3 regions of the Desulfohalovibrio reitneri genome follow, and region 1 is predicted to be linked to each of the others. Evidence: predicted binding sites of a transcription regulator. Region 1 holds the regulator's gene; each other region holds the start of a gene.
What was found. Region 1 encodes sigma-54, which starts transcription at its own class of promoters, with help from an activator protein. Its sites were predicted from a motif close to CTGGCACGGNNNNTGCTT; they were not measured.
Positions count from the first base shown of each region.

Region 2: the regulator sigma-54 is predicted to act here: its motif matches at 1,209-1,226, upstream of N911_RS0103815 (NifB/NifX family molybdenum-iron cluster-binding protein).
Region 3: the regulator sigma-54 is predicted to act here: its motif matches at 1,612-1,629, upstream of N911_RS0112900 (PEP-CTERM sorting domain-containing protein).

Region 1 covers NZ_JOMJ01000003.1:867,526-871,496, reverse strand. The annotation lists gene N911_RS0104680 (PTS sugar transporter subunit IIA) at 1-203, opposite strand, end outside; gene hpf (ribosome hibernation-promoting factor, HPF/YfiA family) at 216-755, opposite strand; gene rpoN (RNA polymerase factor sigma-54) at 768-2,177, opposite strand; gene lptB (LPS export ABC transporter ATP-binding protein) at 2,360-3,082, opposite strand; gene N911_RS0104660 (LptA/OstA family protein) at 3,079-3,612, opposite strand; gene lptC (LPS export ABC transporter periplasmic protein LptC) at 3,609-3,971, opposite strand, start outside.
Region 2 covers NZ_JOMJ01000003.1:700,420-704,390, forward strand. The annotation lists gene N911_RS0103805 (Mrp/NBP35 family ATP-binding protein) at 1-296, opposite strand, end outside; gene N911_RS0103810 (NifB/NifX family molybdenum-iron cluster-binding protein) at 403-762, opposite strand; gene N911_RS0103815 (NifB/NifX family molybdenum-iron cluster-binding protein) at 759-1,172, opposite strand; gene N911_RS0103820 (sigma-54 interaction domain-containing protein) at 1,317-2,642, opposite strand; gene hypB (hydrogenase nickel incorporation protein HypB) at 2,646-3,302, opposite strand; gene N911_RS0103830 (hydrogenase maturation nickel metallochaperone HypA/HybF) at 3,323-3,667, opposite strand; gene N911_RS0103835 (CBS domain-containing protein) at 3,894-3,971, shown strand, end outside.
Region 3 covers NZ_JOMJ01000004.1:72,988-76,958, reverse strand. The annotation lists gene N911_RS0112910 (ATP-binding cassette domain-containing protein) at 1-453, shown strand, start outside; gene N911_RS0112905 (HlyD family secretion protein) at 450-1,511, shown strand; gene N911_RS0112900 (PEP-CTERM sorting domain-containing protein) at 1,673-2,497, shown strand; gene N911_RS0112895 (ThiF family adenylyltransferase) at 2,912-3,971, opposite strand, start outside.

The DNA.
Region 1 (3,971 bases):
CCGTGGGGTATGGCCACGCCGCCGCCAATGCCGGTGGTCCCCAGCTTCTCACGCTCCATGAGTACGCGCCGGGCCTTGTCCGCGTCCACCTCGGGCTGCTCCTGGGCCAGAGGCTGAATCAACTCGCTCAGCACCTCCGCCTTGCTGCCCGCCTGCAGGTTAGGGAGCACGTAATCGCGTCGCAGATAGTCGCCGAGTTTCATTCGCTCCTCACTCTACGTCGAGGCAGGATCAATCAGTCCGAAGTCCCCGTCGTGACGCCGGTAGATGACATTTATCCTCGAAGTCTCCGCGTTTCTGAATACCAGAAAATCGTAATCCAGCGACTCGAGCTGCATGGCCGCCTCTTCCTCGTCCATCGGCTTGGGCTGGAAGGAATCGGCACGCACGATCCGCCGCTCCGCTTCCTCGGGCTCGGGAGCGACGTCCACTGGTCCCGCTTCGGTCTTGGCCGGGCGGCGCACCATCTTTTGCTTGTCCCGGAGCTTCTTGATCTGGGTGAGCACCTTGTCCAGCACCAGATCAATGGTGGAGTACATATCAGCGGTCTGCTCCGAAGCCGAAATGTAGAGGTTGTCGTCGCTGACGACGACCTCCGCAGTCTGGTTGACCCTCTTCTGCACGGAAAGATTGACCTGCACGTCGGCGCCGTCACTGTTGGTGAGCAGCTTCTCCAGCTTGCCGAAGCGCTTGTGGGCATACTCCTTGAGGTGGTCGGACGGCTCGAAGTCCATGAAATTAAAGGCGATGTTCATTTCATCTCCCACTCAGAATATCTGCTTTCGCTTGCTTGACGAGGATATCCCAAGGGCGGTGCGGTACTTGGCCACGGTGCGACGGGCGATGTTCACATGCAGCCTGTCCTTGAGCATGTCCGCGATCTTCTCGTCGGACAACGGCTTCTTGGGGTCTTCCTTGTCGATGAGTTGCTTGATGAGCGCCTTGACCGATTCGGAACCCACCTGGGAGCCATCCTCCATCTCCAGCGCCGAATTGAAGAAGAACTTCAGCTCGAACGTGCCGTGGGGGGTAGCCACGTACTTGTTGGTGGTAATCCGGCTGACTGTGGATTCATGCATGTTGATGTCGTCGGCCACGTCCTTGAGAATAAGCGGCTTGAGATGCGTCACGCCTTCCTCGAAGAAATCACGCTGGAAACGGACGATGGACTCGATGACCTTGTAAAGGGTGCGCTGGCGCTGATAAAGGCTCTTGATCAGCCAGACCGCCGAGCGCATGCGCTCCTGAAAATAATCCTTGCTCTTGCCGCGCTCGGCGGCCATGCCGTCCATGTAAAGGGAGTTGAGGGTCAACTTTGGCAACCCTTCCTCGTTGAGGACGATAACGAACTCGTCGTCGTATTTATAGACGTAGGCATCCGGGCTGACGTACTGCGGCTCACCCGTTCCGAAACTGGCCCCGGGCATGGGGTCGAGTGACTGGATGACGTCGAGGTATTCCTTGAGCTCGTCCAGGCTGAGCTTGAACTTGCGGGCCAGCGGCTTGTAGCGCTTTTTCTCCAGATCCTCCAAATGGTCGGAAACCAGAGAGCGGAGCACCGGGTCGTCCATGCCCAGCACGTCCATCTGCACCAGCAGGCACTCGCGGGGGTCTCTTGAAGCCACGCCTACAGGATCGAACCGCTGCATGGCCAGGATAACCGACTCCACCTTTTCGGGAGAAGAGCCGGATTCACCGGCGATGTCTTCCACGCTGGACATGAGGTAGCCGGAAGGATTGAGGTTGCCGATGACGTGCTCTCCCACGTTCATGGCTTCCTCGTCGAAATCCGAGAGCCGCATCTGCCAAGCCAGGTGTCCCTCCAGGGAAGGCTTGGCCGTGAGTCTGGCCTCGAAGCTGAGCCCCTCTTCGGGAGACTCCGCCTCGCGGGCCCCGGACTGCCGGGCCGACGAGGAAAACTCCCCGAGGTAGTTCTCCCAGTCGGCGTCGCGCATGAGCGCCTCACTTTCGCCGTCTGTCCTCGAATCCTGCGGCTGTTCGGCATCGCCCTGGTCTTCTGATCCTTCCTCCAGGAACGGGTTTTCCATGAGCTCTTGCTGCACCTGCTCCATCAGTTCGACCCGCGAGAGTTGCAGCAGTTTAATGGCCTGCTGCAGTTGCGGCGTCATGACAAGCTGTTGGCTCAGCTTGAGCTGTTGTCGCAGTTCAAGGCCCATGAATCATTCATTCCCTTGACGGGAGGCGTCCGCCCGATAGGCGGGAAGCGGAAGGCTCCACTGTTGGTAGAATCGAAAAAATCGCTTCGTCCGGCACTCGGGCTGTATGCCACAGAGCGGGGCGGGATGCAACGACAGCAAGTCTTTATTGACGCGATATTTTACCCGGTTGGCACGATTTTTCACAGACAGAACTCGCTCCCAAGATACACCTTTCTGGCCTTGGGATTGGCGGCGATTTCCTCCGGCGATCCATTCAGAATGATGGTGCCTTCAAAGACGATGGAGGCGCGGTCGCAGATGGAGAGGGTCTCGCGCACATTGTGGTCCGAAATGAGGATGCCGATGCCCTTGTCCCGCAGGGCACGGATGATGAGCTTGATATCATCAACCGCCAAGGGATCGATGCCGGCGAACGGTTCGTCCAGCAGGATGAACTTGGGTCTGCGAATCAGCGCCCTTGCGATTTCCAGCCTGCGGCGCTCTCCTCCGGACAGATGATACGCTTTGGAATCCTCCAGCCTGGAAATGCCTAGCTCCTGGAGCAGGGAATGCTTCCGCTTCTCCCGCTCCCTCCTGGATAGGTCGGTGTGTTCCAGGATGACGTCCATGTTCTCCCCCACGGTCAGCTTGCGGAAGACCGAGCTTTCCTGGGGGAGGTAGCTGATGCCGGCCCGGGCGCGTTCGTGCAGGGGCCAGGAGGTGATTTCCTCATCGTCCAGGTAGACATGGCCGCCGCTGGGCTTGATGACACCGAGCAGCATGTAGAAAGTGGTGGTCTTTCCCGCGCCGTTGGGACCGAGAATGCCTGCGATTTCCCCCTGCTCCAGGGAGACGTCCACTCCGCGGACCACTTCCTTGGCGCCGTAGCGCTTGCGCAGATCGAGGCCCGCCAGGAGGCTCATTTGCCCTGCTCCCCGCCAAGCTTTTTGTCGTCGGTGAAGAAGAGCGCTTCAACCCGTTTGCTGCCACCGATAACCTCGCTGCGGTTCTCCTCGGCGTAGAATTTGATGACCTCGCCCTGCAGCTTGTTCTGGCCGTCGATGACCACGGGGTCGTCGTGCATGCTCAAGACACCCCGCTCGACATCGTACACGGCCTTGCCGCAATAACCTTCGCGGCCCTCGTGCTCCATGCGCACGTTGCCCAGCGCGACGATCCGGGTGATGTTCGCGTCCGAGGCCAGCTCCGCGTTGCCTTTCCCCGCGGTGCCCTGGCCGCCCTTCTTGTCCAGGTAGGTGGTCAGCTTGTCCGCCCAAAGCCGCATTTCACCACGGACCACGTGTACGTCACCGGTGAAGGTGACGCTGTCGTGGTCCTGGCTATACTGTAAATTGTCCGCGGTGATACGGGTAGGAACTTTCTCGGCCGCCCGGACGGTTCCCGGCAGCGCCAGAAATACGAGCAGCAAAAGAAGCGGTATGAGCCTGTTCATTTCGGATTCTCTCCGTCCTTGGCGGCTCCCCGCATGGTCGTCTCCACTTCGACTCCGTCCATGGCGCGCATGTCCCTGGTCGTGAGGTCGATGACCAGCCTGGGTGCCTGAATGAGCACGTCGCCGCGATCCACCGTGGCGTTGCCTGTAATGGTGATCTCGCGCGTTTTTCCCTGGTAAACGAGGCGTTCCCCGCGCACAATAACCTCGCCGTAAAAGGCGGTTACGTCGGGGTACATGGTCATCGTATCGGTCTCGCGATCCACTGTACCACGGGGAGCGACGATCCGCGCGCTTTCCTCACCCGAATCGCCGAAATACACGATCTCGGGATTCTCGAGTTCGGCCGAGCCGTCTTC
Region 2 (3,971 bases), 170 kb from region 1:
CCGACCACCTGGGGCTGCTTTCCCTGCAAACCCAAAAGGCGGGGGATGGAGGGGCCGTGGACGTCAACGTCCAGCAGCCCGACCTTCTTGCCCTCCTGGGCCAGGGACATGGCGATGTTGGCCGCCACGGTGGACTTGCCCACGCCGCCCTTGCCGGAGAGGACGACCAGCTTGTTCTTGACGCGGCCCAGATTTTCTTCCAGGGCGATCTGCTCCGGGGACTTGCCCTCGCAGTTTTCCTTCATTTCATCAGAGCAGCTCGACCCGTGCGAGCAGCTTTTGCACGCTTCGCTCATGTGCGGTTCCTCCTGAATGTCACGATCGGATGAAGCGTTTCCAGGGAAGGGACACGCCCCTCCGTCCGATCCTGCGGGTAGTCATTCGCGACGGAAATGGCAAGCCCTACCAGTGACCTTGGCGGTCCGGCCCTTCGGCCGGCTGGAGGCGGCCGGCCTTGAGATTCTCGATGGCGCCGGCCACGGTGTCTCCCTCGACCAAGTAGATATCAATGCCTCCCTTGCGCAGAGCGGTGAAAGCCTTTGGGCCCACATGGCCGGTGATGACGGCCTTCGCTCCTGCGTCCGCCACGTTCTGGGCGGTTTGCAGGCCCGCCCCTTGGGCCAATTGCAGGTTCTGGCCGTTGGCCCGCCAATTCCAGTCGCCGGAATCGGTGTCGTAGATCACGAAGCCTTCGGTTCGGCCGAAGCGGGGGTCGATTGGTGATTCAAGGGATTGCTCGCGGCAACTCACGGCGATTTTCATTTTTCCTCCTTGGTGTTGTGCGCGGATAACGCCCCGCGGCGGCCTCTACCCTGGCCGTCGCATGGTGCTTTGTTGCGGCGGCAACGGCCCGGCATGGCCAAAGCGTCCAGTTTGTCCTCCCGCAAAGCCCGCAGCACCTCGTCCACTTGGCCGCAGGTCCAGGAGCGCAGGGACAGGCCGGATTGCGCCAGGCGTTCCTCCACGCGGCGGCACAGCGCGCCGCAGATCAAAAAACGCGCCCCGCAGGCCAATGTGGCGGATATCCTGTCCGTTGGGTCCTTTGAGGGAAGGGGGAGGCGGCCTGCGGGGCGAATATGACCATCCTCCGCCAAGTCGAAGAGGCGGAGTTCGGTGGCGTTTTCAAAGACCGAGGCGAGTCGGTTTTCATGGCAGGCGAGACAGATGAGCATCGTTTCCTGGCCCCGATCGCGGTTTACGGCAATGGACAGCAGGAACGATGCCAACTAAAAAAATAAGTATATCCGGGCGCTTTCAGGCGAAAGAGAGGAGGTATGGGCGCGTCGCGCGCCCAGTCGGTGAAGGGTGTGGGCGCGTTATTCGCCTTCGCCGCAACGGGCCAGCATGCGGCGCAGGGTGTCCTTGGAGATGTCCAACTCGCGGCAGGTCCGCATCTTGCGGCCCTGGTTGCGGGCCAGGGCTTCCCGCACGGCGCGGCACTTGATCTCCTCCAAGCTCATCGGGCCGTGGACGGGGGGGTCGCCGTGGGAAGGGCGCAGGTGTTCGGGAAGATGCTCGGCCTGAATGAAGCCGCCGTGGCAGAGGATGAAGGCGAATTCCAGGATGTTCTCCAATTCGCGCACGTTGCCGGGGAAGTCGTGCCGCATGAGTACGGACATGACGTCTTCGCTCACGCCGTCTATGGATTTGCCGGTGGAGGCGTTGAGCCTGGTCACGATGTGGTCCACCAGCAGAGGGATGTCCTCCCTCCGCTCGGAAAGGGGAGGGAGGCGCAGGCTGACCACGTTGAGCCGGTAGAAGAGGTCCTGACGGAAGGAGCCGTCGGCCACCCTGGCGTCGAGGTCCTGGTTGGTGGCCGCGATGACCCGCACATCCACCGGTTCGCTTTCCACCGCTCCCAGCGGTTCCACCCGTTTTTCCTGTAGCACGCGGAGCAGCTTTACCTGCAAGGCCTGCGGCATATCGCCGATTTCGTCCAGGAAGAGTGTGCCTCCTCGAGCCAGGGCGAAGCGGCCGGGCTTGTCGCGGCGGGCGTCGGTGAAGGCCCCGGCCTTGTAGCCGAAAAGTTCGGATTCCAGCAGGTTGTCCGGCAGGGCGCCGCAGTTGACCGCCACAAACGGCCCTCGGGCCCGGTTGGAGCGGTTGTGGATGGCCCGGGCGAAAAGTTCCTTGCCCGTGCCGGAAGGCCCCAGCAGGAGGACGGTGGATTCCGAGGCGGCCACCTGGGGAAGGATGTTGAAGATCTTGGCCAGGGAGGCGCTTTTCCCCACGATGTCGTCGAAGGTGTAGGCGGCCTGCATCTCCTTGCGCATGAGGTGCAGGTCGGTCAGGTCGCGAAAGGTCTCCACTCCGCCGATGACCCGCCCGGACTCGTCGTACAGGGGGGCGGCGGAAATGGAGACGGGAATCTTCTCCCCGGTGGCGTCGAGGATGAAGATGGAACGGTTGGACAGGGTCTGGCCCTGGGCGATGCACTCTCCCAGGGCGCAGTTCCCGTCACACAGCGAGGAGTGCAGCACGTCGAAGCACTTGCGGCCCACCGCCTCGGCCGGGTCGACCTTGGTGATGCGGGAGGCCGCCTTGTTGAAGAAGGTGATGTTCCAGTCGCGGTCGACGGTGAAAACGCCGTCGGCCAGGCTGTCGAGAATGGCCTCGCAGGCCGCTGGAACCTGCTCGAACACGAGCTACCCCTTCTTGTCCGTCACCTTGGTCCGCAGCCACTCGTACCAGGGGGCGAGCCCCTCGCCGGAGCGGCAGGACAGGGGGAATACCTGGATGTCCTCGTTGATGCGCTTGCCCTGTCCGGCGGCTTTGTCCAGGTCGAAGTCCACGTAAGGCAACAGATCGACCTTGTTCAGGACCATGGCTTCGGACTTGTGGAAGAGCAGGGGATACTTTTCCGGTTTGTCGTCGCCCTCGGTCACGGACAGGAGCGCCACGCAGGCGTCCTCGCCCAGGTTAAACTCCGCCGGGCAGACCAGGTTGCCCACGTTCTCGATGAAGAGGATGTCAAGGCCGTCCAGGTCCAGGGACTCCAGGGCGGAGAGGACCATGGAGCCGTCCAGGTGGCAGCCGCCGTCGGTGTTGATCTGCACGGCCTGGGCTCCTGTGGCGGCCACCCGCCGGGCGTCATTGTCCGTCTGCAGGTCGCCCTCGATGACGGCCATCTTGTACTCCCCGGCCAGCTCGGCCAGGGTCTTTTCCAGCAGGGCGGTCTTGCCCGCGCCGGGGGAGCTCATGAGGTTGAGAACCAGGATGCCACGGTCGTCGAAGAGCTTTTTCAACTCCGCGGACATGCGGTCGTTGGCCTCGAGGATGTTGCGAACAACGGGAATCTGCATGCTCGTTCCTTTCTCGCGGGTCATTCCGCTTCGATGTGCTCGATGTGGAGTTCTCGGCCGCTGACCAGTTCGTGCCCGATCTGCTCCTCGCAGTAGGGGCATGGGGAGATCATGGCGGCCAGCCCTTCCGGTGTGAATTCCCGTCCGCATCCGCCGCACTTGAGCACCAGGGGAACCTCTTCGGTCTCAAGCCCCGCGCCCTCGAATTCTGTGTCGCGTGTCAGGGCCTCCCAGGCGAAGTCCAGGGCCTCGGGCACCACGTGGGTCAGCTTGCCGTGTTTGATCTTGACCGAGTGGAGGGTGGAGACGTTGTGGGTGGCCATTTCCTGGCGAATCAGGTCCAGCAGGTTTTGGACGATGGACATTTCATGCATGGACGAAAGCTATAATGAATCCACTCCGGCGCGTCCAGGGGCGTTCGTTGGGAAAGCCCCTGTGGTCTTGACTTTCCCGCCGCCTTGGCGTTTCGTTCGGCAACATGGCCCTTCCGTTCGGAACCTCTCGCCGTTGCCGGAATGATTTCGACCGTTCACGGATGACGGCTCGCCCCGGGGCGGGGGCGAATGTACGAAAACGCAACAAGGAGCCCGCATGTACGTTGGTCTGAAGATGCTGAAGAAGTTCGCCACAGTGACTCCCAAAACGCTGGTCAAGGACGCTGACAAGCTC
Region 3 (3,971 bases), on a different contig from region 1:
CTGCGCCACATCGGCTTCATCTTTCAGGAATACCACCTCTTCCACACCCTCAGTGTGGTGCAGAACCTGCTGGTGGTGCTGGACCTCAAGGGAATCCGGGGCCGCAAGGCACGCGAGATAGCCGAGGAACGGCTGGACTGGGTGGGGCTGTCGGACAAGCTGTCAAGTTATCCGGCCAAGCTCAGCGGCGGCCAAAAGCAGCGGCTGGCCGTCTCCCGCGCCCTGTGCGGCGAACCGGAAATCATCCTGGCTGACGAGCCCACGGCCGCCCTGGACTCGGAGAACGGCCAACGCATCCTGGACATGCTCCACCGGCTGACCTTCGAGCTGGGCAGGACGCTGGTGGTGGTCACGCACGACCCGCGCATCCGCCGGTACGCCGACCGGGTCGTGACCATCGAGGACGGCAAGCTTTCCAGGGAACAACCTCTAGATGCCGAAGGCGAACCATGAAAACCATCCTTCTCCTGCTCGCGATCCTGATCCTGGCGGGCGGCTCGGTGGCCATCTGGCAGAGCCGCCAGCCCGCGCCCGCGGAAAACGCCACATCCTCCTTCGTGGAGACCATGCCCGACGAGGAGGACGGGCGGTGGGTGGCCGCCGCCGGACGGGCGGAGCCCCTGGACGAGGAAATCCTGCTCTCTTTCGAGGCCACCGGCGTTATCAAGGAGATTCTGGTGGAAGAGGGGCGGAACGTGGAGCCCGACACCCTGCTGGCCACCCTGGAAAGCGAGGAGGAGGAAGCCATGCTGGCCCAGGCGGAAAACCTGGTCACCGCCCGCGAGGCCGCCCTGGACCGCATGCTCTCCGGCGCGCGTCCGGAAAAGCAGAAGGAGGTTCTGGCCGAACTGCAGCGGGCCCAGGTGACTATGCGCAACGCCCGCAAGGAGGCCGAGCGCAGGCAGGAGCTGGTGGAGCAGGACCTCATCGACCAGGAGACCGCGGAACGCGCCTGGACCGAGTACCAGGAGGCGGAGCAGCGGTACGAGGCCATCCGGCAGCAGTACCAGCAGACAGCCACCGGCCGGGAGGAGGACATCGCCGAGGCCAGCGCCCTCCTGGAAGAGGCCAAGGCGCGGGTGGACGAGGCCAGGGCCGCCCTGCAGAACACCGAACTGCGCACCCGCCGCTCCGTGGAGATCCTGCGCATCCACCGCAAGGAGGGGGAGGCCGTGTCGGAATTCTTCGCCTCCCCGGTGATGACCGTGGGCGATATGAGTCAACTGCGGCTGCGGGCCGAGGTGGACGAGAGCGACGTGGCCCTGGTGCGCGAGGGGCAGCCCGCCTACGCCCGGGCCGACGCCTACGGGGACAGGCGCTTCCCCGGCGTGGTCATCGACGTGGGCGAGATGGTGGGGCCCAAGCGCATCCAGACCGGCGAACCCGAGGAGCGCAAGGATCGCCGGGTGCTGGAAGTCCTCATCGATTTCGAAGGCAACCCCGACATCTACCCCGGGCTGCGCATGGACGCCTTCATCCAGGTGGACGGGGCGCCGCAAGCGGATGAATGATTGTCGACAGCCCTGCCACGCTTGTCGGGACACCTTACAGACAAAGGCCCAGCCAGAGAAAAAACATGACAAATAGCCAGTTATTTCAGTACAGTAAAGACTGGCACACCCCGTGCAAACAGAGCCTCCAGATGGAGAAAAACCAACTTGGAGGTTTTACGATGCGGACGACCCTCAGAACCCTCATCCTCAGCGCTGCGATCATGGTGATCGCTGCTGGGAGCGCCTTCGCCGCTCCCGTTCTCGGCCCGGGGCTGAACAAGATTTTCTTCAACAACTTTGAGAACGTGATCCTTCAGGAAGGACAGGAAGTTGCCGGTGTCGGCTCCACCTTCTACGGCATCCTGACCGCCCAGAACATCACGAATCTCGACCAGTCCACCACGTACTGGAACTCTGACGACACGGTCGCCGGCGGCTTCGACACCCTGACCGGCTACTTCCTGCTCGAAGTCACGTCCATCGACGGCTTCGGCAACTTCATCTTCGGCGCCCCCTCCACCGACCCCAACGGCATCATCAGCGACGCCGAGCTGGGCGACGAGGTGGTCCTGAAGCTCTACGCCGACAGCACCGAATCCGTCCCCGACGCCGGTACCGTGGCCGATGGCTTGACCACCTACACCGACGGCAACACCTGGCTCGACCTGACCCTCGACGGCGGCTACTGGTGGAGCACCCCGACCATCGATCCCACCTCCGGTCTGGTGCAGGGCGACACCTGGTTCGGCCTGAACTACTACAACTCCTCCTTCGCCGACATCATCCTGAACGATCCGGCCGAAGCCCTCTTCGACCTGGACGTCAACCTCTACGGCGAGTCCACCTTCCAGACCAACCCCAACGCCGGTTCCGAGTGGGCCTTCATCAGCGACGACCCCGCGGTCCTGGCCACCCCCGAGCCGGGCACCCTGCTGATCACCGGCGCCGGCCTGCTGGGCCTGGCTGGCTTCCGCCGCCGCCAGAAGAAGAACGCCGCGGCCTAAGCCCCAACAACGTCACTTCCCCCCCCCACATCGCGGGAGGGCCCTCGGGCCCTCCCGCACTTTTTTGTTTACCAACCGGAACGATCGCTTTTCCGGGACTCCACGACGGCGACACGGCGGCGCCGCATCCCCCTGCTCCGGTTTCCACCATATGCGCCCCCTGGCCGGGCAGGCTTTGTAATCGCGGCCGCTCCGGCTCCCCAAGCGAGGCCCGAAGCAACAGGCCCCTGACCCGCGAGACGCCGCCGGCGTCTGCTACTGGCGATTCATGAATCAAGCGAATACCAGTCCCCAGCTTCGGCGGGTAAGCAAAGCCCTTGGATGGAATTGAATCAAGCACCACGGGAACGCCCGGCTTCCCGGCTACCGCCCGGTCGCCGGGATGAAGCCCCTGGAAAGCGCCCCAACCGGGGCCTAGAGAATGAAGGAATCCAGCTTGCGGCGGAGGGTGCCGCGGGTGATGGGCCGGGCGTGACCGATGCGGAAGAGCATGACCTCGCCCTCGCGGTCCAGGTTGGCCTGGGGAAACAGTTCCTGGTAGATGGGCCACAGGGAACGTAGCCGCTTCCTGTGCACCGGGTCGAACTCCTCCTCCCCTTCCAGCACCCAACGCAGGCGGAAAAGCGTGATGGCGGTCATGGGCTGCATGGCCAGCCCCAGCTGGCTGAGCCGCAGCCAGCACCGCTCAAGCGCCCGGCCGCCTCGCAGAAAGTCCTCCCAGCCGAAGCCGGTGGTGGTCAGCAGCACGGCCGCCCCGCTGTGGCGGATGCCCCGCGCCGAGTGCATGGCCATCATGCGGCTGGCTCCCAAGAGGTTGGCCGTCCGCATGACCGGCCACGGTCCGGTGGCCCGCAGAAACAACTCCCCGGACTTGCCCGCGTAGAGGTTGTCCACGGGCAGGCCGTCGCGGGTTTTGCGCGCCTCGTCCTTGGAGTGGCGCAGCATGGCGTGGAAATGTTCGTGCAGCCCCCGGTGCTCCGTGCGGATGGTGTCCGCCCTGGCCACCACGCGGGCCAGCCGCTCCAGGCTCTCCTTCCCCTCCAGCCAGTGCAAACGCACCCCGCCCACAAGCCCGGCCTCGCGGGCCAGGCGGCGCTGCACCCCCTCGGGCACCGGCTTGCGGCTGTAAAGGCGGCGGTTGGTGGTGCGCTCCCAGATGGCGTCGTGCAGGGCGTCCCCAACCTCCGGAGCGGCGGTCAGTCGCAGCTCGGCCACCGGGCCGTTCCCCGGGAAGGAGTCCGCCTCCACCACCTCGCCCCGCAGCCCCATGGCCGCCCCCGCCACGCGCATATTCTCCAGCACCGCCCCGCAGGAGATGAGGGAGGCGATCTGGCGCACGTTGAAGAAGGAGCGGTCCGCGTCGGCGTCCAGGTGCAGGCCCACGGCCGAGGACTTGGGCCGCAGCTTCCAGGGTTGGGCGTTGTCCCCGGAGGGCGCGGCAACGCCGGCGTGCATGATGTAGCGCAGGGCCTCG